DNA from 2 places in the Stenotrophomonas sp. 3(2025) genome. Region 2 is predicted to be linked to the other one. Evidence: riboswitches for the same ligand, from Rfam matches in the RefSeq annotation. Region 2 holds a riboswitch; the other holds the start of a gene.
The links. A riboswitch is a leader RNA that binds a small molecule or an ion and turns the genes downstream of it on or off. The one in region 2 is predicted to bind glycine.
Positions count from the first base shown of each region.

Region 1: it holds a riboswitch for glycine, as region 2 does, so the genes downstream of both, gcvP (aminomethyl-transferring glycine dehydrogenase) here and ACUXVE_RS11125 (trimeric intracellular cation channel family protein) in region 2, are expected to answer to the same signal.

Region 1 covers NZ_JBQOIF010000013.1:96,775-102,373, reverse strand. Annotated here, with positions in the region: gene ACUXVE_RS11835 (hypothetical protein) at 1-209, opposite strand, end outside; gene ACUXVE_RS11830 (siderophore-interacting protein) at 287-1,183, opposite strand; gene ACUXVE_RS11825 (multidrug effflux MFS transporter) at 1,325-2,551, opposite strand; glycine riboswitch at 2,851-2,953, shown strand; gene gcvP (aminomethyl-transferring glycine dehydrogenase) at 3,015-5,599, shown strand, end outside.
Region 2 covers NZ_JBQOIF010000012.1:61,255-66,853, reverse strand. Annotated here, with positions in the region: gene ACUXVE_RS11145 (DNA alkylation repair protein) at 1-279, shown strand, start outside; gene ACUXVE_RS11140 (DUF6616 family protein) at 356-694, shown strand; gene ACUXVE_RS11135 (hypothetical protein) at 779-1,039, shown strand; gene ACUXVE_RS11130 (3-deoxy-7-phosphoheptulonate synthase) at 1,292-2,365, shown strand; gene ACUXVE_RS11125 (trimeric intracellular cation channel family protein) at 2,537-3,154, opposite strand; glycine riboswitch at 3,239-3,342, opposite strand; glycine riboswitch at 3,356-3,445, opposite strand; gene ACUXVE_RS11120 (GIY-YIG nuclease family protein) at 3,486-3,743, shown strand; gene ACUXVE_RS11115 (nuclear transport factor 2 family protein) at 3,816-4,241, shown strand; gene ACUXVE_RS11110 (NAD(P)/FAD-dependent oxidoreductase) at 4,309-5,589, opposite strand.

The DNA of each region.
Region 1 (5,599 bases), on a different contig from region 2:
GCCGCACTTTCGCTCTGGCCGGCGATGCGGCCATCCATGCCCAGCACCCATTCGCCGTCGCGGCGGACGATGCCGGCCAGCAGCGTGCGCTGCGTGTCGCGCAGCTCGGCGTGCGGCTCGACGGGCGAGGCAGTGGCGGCGGCCTTGTTGGCAGCCTGCTGTTCCTGGCGACGGCGCTGGTCGCGGCGGGATTTGGAAGAGGTCGACATCAGTGGGGCTTGCATTGCGGGGGCGCAAGGATAACCCACACCCCCTGCATGCCGGTTCACGCCGATGCGGTAGCGGCTCAGTCCAGTACCCGCCCCTGGCGCCAGTACCCCATGAAGGTGATCGCGCGGCGATCCAGGCCGCAGTCTTTCAGCAGATGCCGGCGGATCGCCATCACCGCGCCGGCCTCGCCCGCTACCCAGGCATACAGCGCGCCGTCCGCGCTGGCGTCCGCTTGCTCCCACAGGATCTGCGCATCAACGTCGATGTCGTCCAGCTCGGCAGCCCCGGCGACGGTCGCGGCCGCCGCCAGCCGCGCCTGCACCGCCTGCAGCAACCGCTGCCCATGGGCCTGCTCCCCGCGTGGCAACCACACCAGTTCGGCCGTAGCCGGGGCCTTCAATGGCACCGCATCACCGGCCTGGGCGATCTCCAGCAGGGCCAGCGTGCGCGGCGGATCGGCCAGCCCGGCCAGTTCCTCGAGGATGCCGGCCACCGCCGGCAACGCGGTCTCATCGGCCACCAGCAGCACCTGGCCTACCCCGGCTGGCGGCTTCCATTCCCAGCCCTCGCTGCTGTCCGCACAGTCGGCATCGGGGGCCAGCAGCACCACGCGGTCGCCCGGCCGTGCATGCGTGGCCCAGCGCGAGGCCGGTCCGGTCTGGCCATGCAGCACGAAGTCGACGTCGACCTCGCACTCGCCGGCACGCAGCTGGCGGAGAGTAAAGGTGCGCATCGGCGGCCGCGCCTCATCGGGCAGTGCCCGGTAACGGTCATACCAGTCTTCGCCGCTGGGCACGTCCGGCGCGTCCTGGCCGGGCAAAGGGAAAAACACCTTGATACGCTGGTCCGGGCCTTCGGTCTTCATGTGCGCCACGTCGGCGCCGGTGAACACCATGCGGTCCAGGGAAGGAGAAAGAACGCGGCGCTCCTTCAGCGCCACCTCGAACAGGCGGTAGGTCTGCTGCGCAGCCATGCGGGTACCTCATGCGACGACATCGGAATGGCTGGCTGTCGTGCACCCACGAACCGGCTCGCTGGAAACCCCAGCCTAATCCCTGGCCGCAGCGCCGCAACGGATCCGCGCGTGATGACGCGCCCTACCCCTGCACGACGCTCAATGCGCCGTGCTGGCTGCCTCTGATGCGCGCTCGCGCTGGTGCTCCCAGTACCAGAACACGAAGCCGGCCGCGAAGAAGCCCGCCTGTCCCAGTGCCAGGTGCAGCGGGTTGTTGTGCAGCAGCGGCGATACCACGCCGGCCACCACGGTGCTGATCATCAGCTGCACGAACGCCTGCAGCGACGACGCCAGGCCGCGCTGCAGCGGATACATGTCCAGCACCGCCAGCGCCAGGATCGGGAAGATCAGCGCCATGCCCATGCCGCCAAGGAAGATCGGCATCACCGCCCACGGCAGCGCGAACTGCGGCGCCAGGGTGACGTAGCCGATGTTCAGCACGGCAGAGACCGCACACAGGCTGAAACCGAGCGCGACCTGTCGGGTCGGTGTGCTGTGCCCGGCCATGCGCCCGGACAGGAACGAACCGGTGGTCATGCCGCCAATGGTGGGAATGAACAACCACGCAAAGCCACCTTCACCCAGATGCAGGTGCTGCATCACGATGGCCGGCGCCGAGGAGATGTACAGGAAGATGCCGCCGAACCCGATGCTGCCGGCCAGGGCCAGGCGCAGGAACCGCGGGTTGAAGCCGATGCGCACGTAATCGCGCAGCAACGTGCGTGGCGACAGGGCGATCCGCGCCTGCACCGGATGGGTTTCCGGCAGGAAGCGCGCGGTGGCCGCCAGCAGCACCAGCGCGAACACCACCAGGAACCAGAAGATCAGCGGCCAGCCGGCACCGCTGAGCAGGATCCAGCCACCGATGATCGGCGCGATGGCCGGGGCGATACCGAACAGCATCGACACCTGGCTCATCAGCCGCTGCGCGTCGTGGCCGTGGTACAGATCGCGGATCACCGCGCGGCCAACGATCATGCCCACGCCGGCGGACAGGCCCTGCAGTGCGCGGAACGCCAGCAGCGTGGTCAGGTCGGTAGACAACGCACAGCCCACCGAGGCGCCGACGAAGATCACCAGACCGCCGAGGATCACCCGCTTGCGTCCCCACGCATCGGACAGCGGGCCATGGGCCAGGCTCATCAGGCCGTAGAACAGCAGGTAGACGCTGATGGTCTGCTGCACCGCCACTTCGTCCACCGCCAGGCGCTGGGCCAGCTGCGGAAACGCGGGAAAGATGGTGTCGATCGAGAACGGACCGAACATGGCCAGGCCAGCGAGCAACAGGGCCATGCGGCGGGTGGAAGGAGCAACGGCGGCGGTCATCGGGCAAGCGTCCGGCAGGGCCATGCATGACACGCACGGCGGGCGCCGATCCCCTGCAGCAGGGACGGCGCCAGATGAATACGAGAATCCCACCATCATAGGTGGGGAATGCGCGCGATGCCATGCAAGGATGCACAGAACGCACGCCCGGGCCATCGGCCATTCAGCCCCGTGAGGCCAGCCCGGGCCACCGTCAGGCGCCGGCAACGAGCTATAATCGGCGGGCAACACGGTGGGAGAAGCAGGTCACCGCTGCCGAAGGCGCAACGCCCGTAATCGCTCAGGCCCGATACCACCCGTAACAGAACTCTGGAGAGACCGGTTCGATCCGGCGCCGAAGGGGCACGAAGCTGCGGTTTTCCGCGCTTTTAAACTCTCAGGCAAAAGGACAGAGGGGCGCCCGCAGACCGCCGACCGGCGGCTTGTGCCCGTGCGTGTGCCCTTTCCTGACGGATCCTTCGCCATGTCCCAGAACACCCCTTCCCTGCGTGAGCTCGAGCACCATTCGGCGTTCGTCGAGCGCCACATCGGCCCCAACGATGCCGAGATCGCGCAGATGCTCGGCGTCATCGGCCACGCCTCGCTGGATGCGATGACCGATGCCATCGTGCCGGCCAAGATCAAGTCGCCGGCACCGCTGGCGCTGCCGGAGTCGATCACCGAAGTGCAGGCGCTGGCGAAGATCCGCGCGATCGCCGACAAGAACACCGTGCTGCGCAGCTTCATCGGCCAGGGCTACTACGGTACCCACACGCCGAACGTGATCCTGCGCAACATCCTGGAAAACCCGGCCTGGTACACCGCCTACACCCCGTACCAGGCGGAAATCTCGCAGGGCCGCATGGAAGCGCTGATCAACTTCCAGACCCTGTGTGCCGACCTGACCGGCATGGAAATCGCCAACGCCTCGCTGCTGGACGAAGCCACGGCCGCCGCTGAAGCGATGACCCTGGCCAAGCGCTCGGCCAAGTCGAAGTCGGACACCTTCTTCGTGCACGACGCCGTGCACCCGCAGACGCTGGAACTGCTGCGCACCCGCGCCGAGCCCATGGGCATCGTGCTGCGCGTGGGCACCCCGGCCGAAGCGCTGGAAGCAGAAGCCTTCGGCCTGCTGCTGCAGTACCCGGACACCTTCGGCCAGGTGGGCGACTACAAGGCGCTGGTCGATGCCGTGCACGCGCGCGGCGGCCTGGTGGCCGTGGCCACCGACCTGCTGGCACTGACCCTGCTGGCCGCCCCGGGCGAATGGGGTGCGGACATCGTGGTCGGCAACAGCCAGCGTTTCGGCGTGCCGTTCGGCTTCGGTGGCCCGCATGCGGCGTTCATGGCCTGCCGTGACGCCTACAAGCGTTCGATGCCGGGCCGCCTGATCGGCGTCTCGATCGACGCACAGGGCAACCCGGCCTACCGCCTGACCCTGCAGACCCGCGAACAGCACATCCGCCGCGAGAAGGCCACCTCCAACATCTGCACCGCACAGGTGCTGCTGGCGGTGATGGCCTCGATGTATGCCGTCTACCACGGCCCGGAAGGCCTGACCCGCATCGCCCGCCGCACCCATCGCCTGGCCGCCATCCTGGCCAGCGCGCTGCGCACTGCCGGTGTGCAGGTCGGTGCCGACTTCTTCGACACGCTGCACGTCACCGGTGTCGACGCCGACGCGATCCATGCCAAGGCCCGTGCCGCCGGCTACAACCTGCGTGCGATCGACAGCAGTTCGGTCGGCATCAGCCTGGACGAGACCGCCACCCGCGCCGACATCGTCGCCGTAGGCGCGCTGTTCGGTGCCACCGTTGATGTGGACGCGCTCGATGCCAGCACCGCCGATGCGCTGCCGGCCGGTCTGCTGCGCCAATCCGCGTTCCTGACCCACCCGGTGTTCAACACCCACCACAGCGAGCACGAACTGCTGCGCTACCTGCGTTCGCTGGCCGACAAGGACCTGGCGATGGACCGCACGATGATCCCGCTGGGCTCGTGCACCATGAAGCTCAACGCCACCGCCGAAATGATCCCGGTGACCTGGCCGGAGTTCTCGCAGATCCACCCGCTGGTGCCGGCCGAGCAGGCGCTGGGCTACAAGGAACTGATCGATTCGCTGGAAGCGATGCTGGTCGAGTGCACCGGCTACGACGCCGTCAGCCTGCAGCCGAACTCCGGTGCGCAGGGCGAATACGCCGGCCTGCTGGCGATCCGCGCCTACCACCGCTCGCGTGGCGAAGATCACCGTGACATCTGCCTGATCCCGGATTCGGCGCATGGCACCAACCCGGCCTCGGCGCAGATGTGCGGCATGAAGGTCGTGGTCACCAAGACCGATGCCAACGGCAACGTCGACGTTGAAGACATCCGCCTCAACGCCGAGAAGTACAGCGACCGCCTGGCCGCGATCATGATGACCTACCCGTCCACGCACGGCGTGTTCGAGGAAGAGGTGGTGGAGATCTGCGAGATCATCCACAAGCATGGCGGCCAGGTGTACACCGACGGCGCCAACATGAACGCCCTGGTCGGCGTGGCCAAGCCGGGCAAGTGGGGTTCGGACGTTTCGCACCTGAACCTGCACAAGACCTTCTGCATCCCGCACGGCGGCGGCGGCCCGGGCGTTGGCCCGTGTGCGGTCAAGTCGCACCTTGCCCCGTTCCTGCCGGGCAAGCTGGGTGACAACGGTCCGGTCGGCATGGTCAGCGCCGCCAGCTTCGGCAGCGCCTCGATCCTGCCGATCAGCTGGATGTACATCGCGATGATGGGCACCGAGGGCCTGCGCAAGGCCACCCAGGTCGCCCAGCTCAACGCCAACTACATCGCCAAGCGCCTGGCCCCGCACTTCAAGACCCTGTACACCGGTCGCAACGGCCTGGTCGCGCACGAGTGCATCCTGGACGTGCGTCCGCTGGAGAAGGCCAGCGGCATCGGTGCCGAAGACGTGGCCAAGCGCCTGATCGACTTCGGCTTCCATGCCCCGACCCTGAGCTTCCCGGTGGCCGGCACGCTGATGGTCGAACCGACCGAAAGCGAATCGCTGCACGAGCTGGACCGCTTCATCGA
Region 2 (5,599 bases):
CCCCGTCTGCGCCGCTTTGCCTGTGAGGCGCTTCGCCCCCGCGGTGTATGGGCCACGCACGTTGTGTTGTTCAAGCAGCAACCCGAGCACGCGTTGCCCCTGCTGGAGGCGCTCGCTGACGATCCCGAGCGCTACGTGCAGGACTCGGTCGGCAACTGGCTGAACGACGCCGGCAAGAGCCAGCCCGGATGGGTGCGCGATGTGTGCACGCGGTGGCAGTCAACGCACGACAGCTCAGCCAATAGGTACATCCGCAAGCGCGCGCTGCGCTCGCTGTAGCGCCGTACCGTTCACGCGCGTTTCCCGGTAGTGCCGGCCGCTGGCCGGCAATCCCACGACCCTCAAGGAAGACCACATGTCCCACCTCCTCATCGAGCTGTACGCGGCGACGCCGGCCTGGAAAGCGCTGTGCGCGGAACAGCGGAACGCCTTCTTCACCCGCATCGGCGCCGGCATGCAGCAATTGGATCCCGCACGCATCGCACCGTTGGCGATGGGCCGCGTGGCCAGCGACGTGTCATATGCCAGCACCGAGCAGTACTACGCGGTCTGGAGGTGCGGCAGCCGTGCAGATGCCGATGCCCTGGTGGCCGCCATCAGTGCTACTGGCTGGCATGACTACTTCGCCACCACCAATGCCGTGGGCGCGGTGGATGCGATGGCCCAGCACCTTGCGGATCTTGCAGCGCTGTAATGCGGCCTGCGGTGGCACATGCGCGTGTCATCCATTCCGGGTAAAGATGGCGCTCGGCCGTGTCCACCCGCAGGGAAGTCGAGCATGCAGAGCAAGATCCAGGTGACGTTGTACGGAGCGCTGGGCAGCAGTCCAGCGCTGCAGGTACCCGGCCTGGAAGGGCCGGTGGTGGCCATCCAGGAAGCCACCCTGCGGCAGCTGGTGTCCGATCTGTATACGGCCAGGTCCATGCTCAACCCCGAACAGCTTGATGAGGCCAGGCAGGAACTGGACCGGGTGGTCGAGCGTTGGGTCGACATCCACGAGACGCTGCTGCTGGATGTGGAAGTGCATGGTAGCCGATAGTCCGCTGAACCGCGCCCGCAGTTGCGGATGAAACAGTTGGCACCCGCCAAAACCCTGTGTTATCAATAGATCCCATGAACGCAACCCACGCCAGCTTTTATTGGTATTACTTTCCGAAGCCCCCGGCGGAGGAAGGATTGCGCTCACCCTGAAGAAAGCTTCAGACGCATTCCCGAAAGCCGCCAGCGAACCTGGCGGCTTTTTTCATGTCGCCACGCTGCGGACCCCCACCTTCCGTAGAGACCCCTCACCATGCCCCCGCACACCGACGACCTGCGTATCCGCACCATCGAACCGCTGACACCGCCTGCCCAGCTGCTGGCGATGCTGCCCTGCGATGACGAAGCCTCCGACACCGTCAGCGCTTCGCGCGCCGCCCTGCACCAGATCCTGCACGGCCGCGACGACCGCCTGGCGGTGGTGGTCGGGCCGTGCTCGATCCACGACCCGAAAGCCGCCATCGAGTACGCACAGCGCCTGAAGCCGATGCGCGATGCGCTGGCCGGCGAGCTGGAAATCGTCATGCGCGTGTACTTCGAGAAGCCGCGCACCACGGTGGGCTGGAAGGGCCTGATCAACGATCCGGACCTGGACGGCAGCTTCAAGATCGACAAGGGCCTGCGCATCGCCCGTGGCCTGCTGCGCGACATCAACAAGCTGGGCCTGCCGGCTGGCGTCGAGTTCCTCGACGTGATCTCGCCGCAGTACATCGCCGACCTGGTGGCATGGGGCGCGATCGGCGCACGCACCACCGAAAGCCAGGTGCATCGTGAACTTGCGTCGGGGCTGTCGTGCCCGGTCGGCTTCAAGAACGGCACCGACGGCAACGTCAAGATCGCCGCCGATGCCGTGGGCGCGGCCTCCAATCCGCATCACTTCCTGTCGGTCACCAAGCAGGGCGGCACCGCCATCGTCTCCACCACCGGCAACCCCGACTGCCATGTGATCCTGCGTGGTGGCAAGCAGCCGAACTACGATGCGGCCAGCGTGGCCGATGCCTGCCAGGCGCTGGCCAAGGCCAAGCTGCCGACGCGCCTGATGATCGATGCCAGCCACGCCAACAGCCTGAAGAACCACGAAAACCAGCCGAAGGTGATCGAAGACATCGCCACCCAGCTGGAAGACGGCGAGCAGCGCATCGTCGGTGTGATGGTCGAAAGCCACCTGGTCGGCGGTCGCCAGGAACTGGTGGAGGGCCAGCCGCTGGTCTACGGCCAGAGCATCACCGATGGCTGCATTGATTGGGACACCACCGTGCAGGTGCTGGAGCGGCTTGCCGCTGCCGTGCGCGCCCGCCGTGAGGTGAAGGTGTCCGAAGCCGCTTGAGTGCGGCACGTGTGTGGATGGCGGCCAGCGCCTGCGGGGGTGCGGCCGCGATCAGGGCCGGTCGGAGTTGGAGACCGGCCCGTCTGCACCGGCGATGCGCCTGGCGCTGCGCACTCTTGCCAGCGCCAGGTACATCGCCGGGGTGGTGTGAAACCCGGCGAACGTCAGCGCTCAATGCACTTCGTCGTGGTACACGAACTTCGGCATTTCCCAGCGGTAGTGGATGGCCAGCAGACGCACGGCGAAACCACCGCCCAGGCAGCACAGGATCGCCGTGGCATCGGCCACGCCCCAGTGCAGCAACAGCAGATACACCGCACCGGTCAGCAGCGAGATGATCGCGTACAGCTCCTTCTGGAAGATCAACGGCACCTCGTTGCAGAGGATGTCGCGCAGCACGCCGCCGAACGCGCCGGTGAGCATGCCGGCGATCAGCACGATCGGCAGTGCATGGCCGGCCTCGCGCGCGATCGAGCAGCCGATCAGGGTGAAGGCGATCAGGCCCAGGCCATCGAGCACCAGGAAGGTACGGCGGAAGTGGTGCATCCAGCGCGCCACCCAGGTGGCGATCAGCGCCGCGCACACGGTGAAGCCGAGGTACTCGGGGTGTTTCACCCAGCCCAGCGGATAGTGGCCAAGCAGGATGTCGCGCAGCGAGCCGCCGCCGAGGGCGGTGACACAGGCGATCATGACCACGCCGAACAGGTCCATGCGGCGGCGGCCGGCAGACAGGGCACCGGTCATGGCTTCGGCGGAAATGGCGATCAGGTAGATGATGGACAGCAGCATGGGACAGGCTCCGGGCGCGGTGGGGCCGGCCATGCGCACATACCGCCACTGCCTGCGCAATGACGGGATGACGATGACCGGTGCCGCTCCCGCTGTCCTTTTGCCTGAGAGTTCAGCGGCGTGAGCCGCGTGCCCCTTCGGCGGATCGTCCCGGGCGTGCCCGGTGACCTCTCTCCAGCTCGGCGAGTCGAATGCATGGTTGGTGGGATTCCAGCCCACCGGCCTGAGCGATCATGGGAGCCTGCGCCTTCGGCGGGCGCCAGCGCGGCGCCTCTCTCCTGCATTCGGGCGGCAGTATATCCGCTGCAGTGCAGCACGGCATAATCCGGCCATGGTTTCGCCTTCCCGCCCGTGGTTCCTGTACCTGCTCGAATGCCGCGACGGCAGCTATTACGCCGGCATCAGCACCGACGTGCCGGCCCGCTTTGCTGCCCACCAGGCCGGCAAGGGGGCCCGCTACACCCGGTCGCGGCCGCCACTGCGGGTCCTGGCGGTGCGTGAGTACCCAGACCGGGCAGCGGCCTCACGTGCCGAATGGGAGCTCAAGCGGCAGCCGCGCGAACGCAAGCTGGCCTGGCTGTTGCAGTAGATCCACGGCATGCGTAGATCGGGCGCATCCGGCCATGCCATGATCGCCCAGCCCTCAGCGCTGGAGACCCGGATGTCCACGCTTGCCCTGTTGTTCGCTGTCGCTGCGGCGACAAGCCCTGTCGCCGACGCCGCCACGATCGCAGCCATCGAAGCCACCTGCCACGACTACGTGGATGGCCAGCTGGAGGCCGACCCGCAGCGCGTCGCCCGTTCCCTGCATCCGGACCTGGCCAAACGTGCGGTGCTCGGTGATACACCGGACGAGCGCCTGGGCCTGCGCCGGATGTCGAAGGAAGAGCTGGTTGCGTTGACCAAGCAGGGCGCGTTGAAGACCCCGAAGGATCAATGGGATCGCCGCTGCACGGTGTTGGACGTGACCGGCAACGTCGCATCGGTGCGGCTGGAAACCCCGTGGTTCGTCGACTACTTCCACATGGGCCGCTTCGAGCAGCGCTGGGTCATCGTCAACGCGCTGTGGTACCCGAAGCCGAAGTAGAGCCACGCCCTGCGTGGCTGCGCTCCATGCAACCTGCACAGAAATTCATCCACGCATGGTGTGGACCCTACCGCTTCGGCCGCCGGTCTTCGCGGTCATCGCCGAAGATGATCCGCGCGCTGCGCTGGTAGCTCCAGTACGCCACCGCCCAGTTCAACAGCACCACGACGCGGTTGCGGAACCCGATCAGGAAGAACACGTGCGCGGCCAGCCAGAACCACCAGGCCAGCACGCCGGACAGCTGCAACTTGCCCAGGTGCACGATCGCGGCCATGCGGCCGATGGTGGCCAGGTTGCCGAAGTCGGCGTACTTGAACGGCCCGGGTGCTGCCTTGCCATGCAGGCGCGCGCGGATCACGTCCGCCACGTACTTGCCCATCTGCTTGGCGGCAGGCGCAACGCCCGGTACCGGTTTGCCGTTGGCCTGGTTCAGCGCAGCAAGGTCGCCGGCCACGAACAGTTCCGGATGACCAGGCAGGGTCAGGTCGGGCTGCACCTGCACGCGACCGGCGCGGTCCAGCGGCACGTCCAGGGTGCGCGCCAACGGTGAGGCGGCCACGCCGGCGGCCCAGACCACGGTACGCGCGGGCACGAACTGGTCGCCCAGCTTGAAGCCCTGTCCATCAATGTGGCTCACCGGCGTGCCGGTCATCACTTCCACGCCCAGTTTTTCCAGCTGCCGGCGTGCCTTCAGCGAAAGCACTTCGGGGAAGGTGGACAACACGCGCGGACCGGCCTCGACCAGCCGTACCTTGGCGCTGGCCGGATCGATGTGGCGGAATTCATTGCGCAGCGTATGCCGGGCGATTTCCGCGAGGGTGCCGGCCAGCTCGACGCCGGTCGGCCCACCGCCCACCACGGCAAAGCTCAGCCATGCCGCCTTCTTTTCCGGGTCCGGTTCGGCTTCGGCGCGTTCGAACGCCAGCAGCAGTTTGCGCCGCAGGGCGATGGCATCGTCGAGCGTCTTCAGGCCGGGTGCATCGTCGGCCCATTCGTCGTGACCGAAGTAGGCGTGGGTGGCACCGGTGGCCAGCAGCAGGCTGTCGTAGTCCAGCGTGCTGCCATCGGCCATGCGTATCTGGCGGGCCTGCTTGTCGATGGCCACCACTTCACCCAGCCGCACCTCCACGTTGCGCTGGTGGCCGAGGATGTGGCGCAGCGGTGCGGCGATATCCGGAGCGGACAGCCCGGCGGTGGCCACCTGGTAAAGCAGCGGCTGGAACAGGTGGTGGTTGCGACGGTCGACCAGGGTGATGCGTATGCGTTCGCGGGCCAGCGCACGGGTGGCCCACAGGCCGGCGAAACCGCCGCCGACTACGACCAGGTGGGGGACGCGATCACGACTCATCGACTCACTC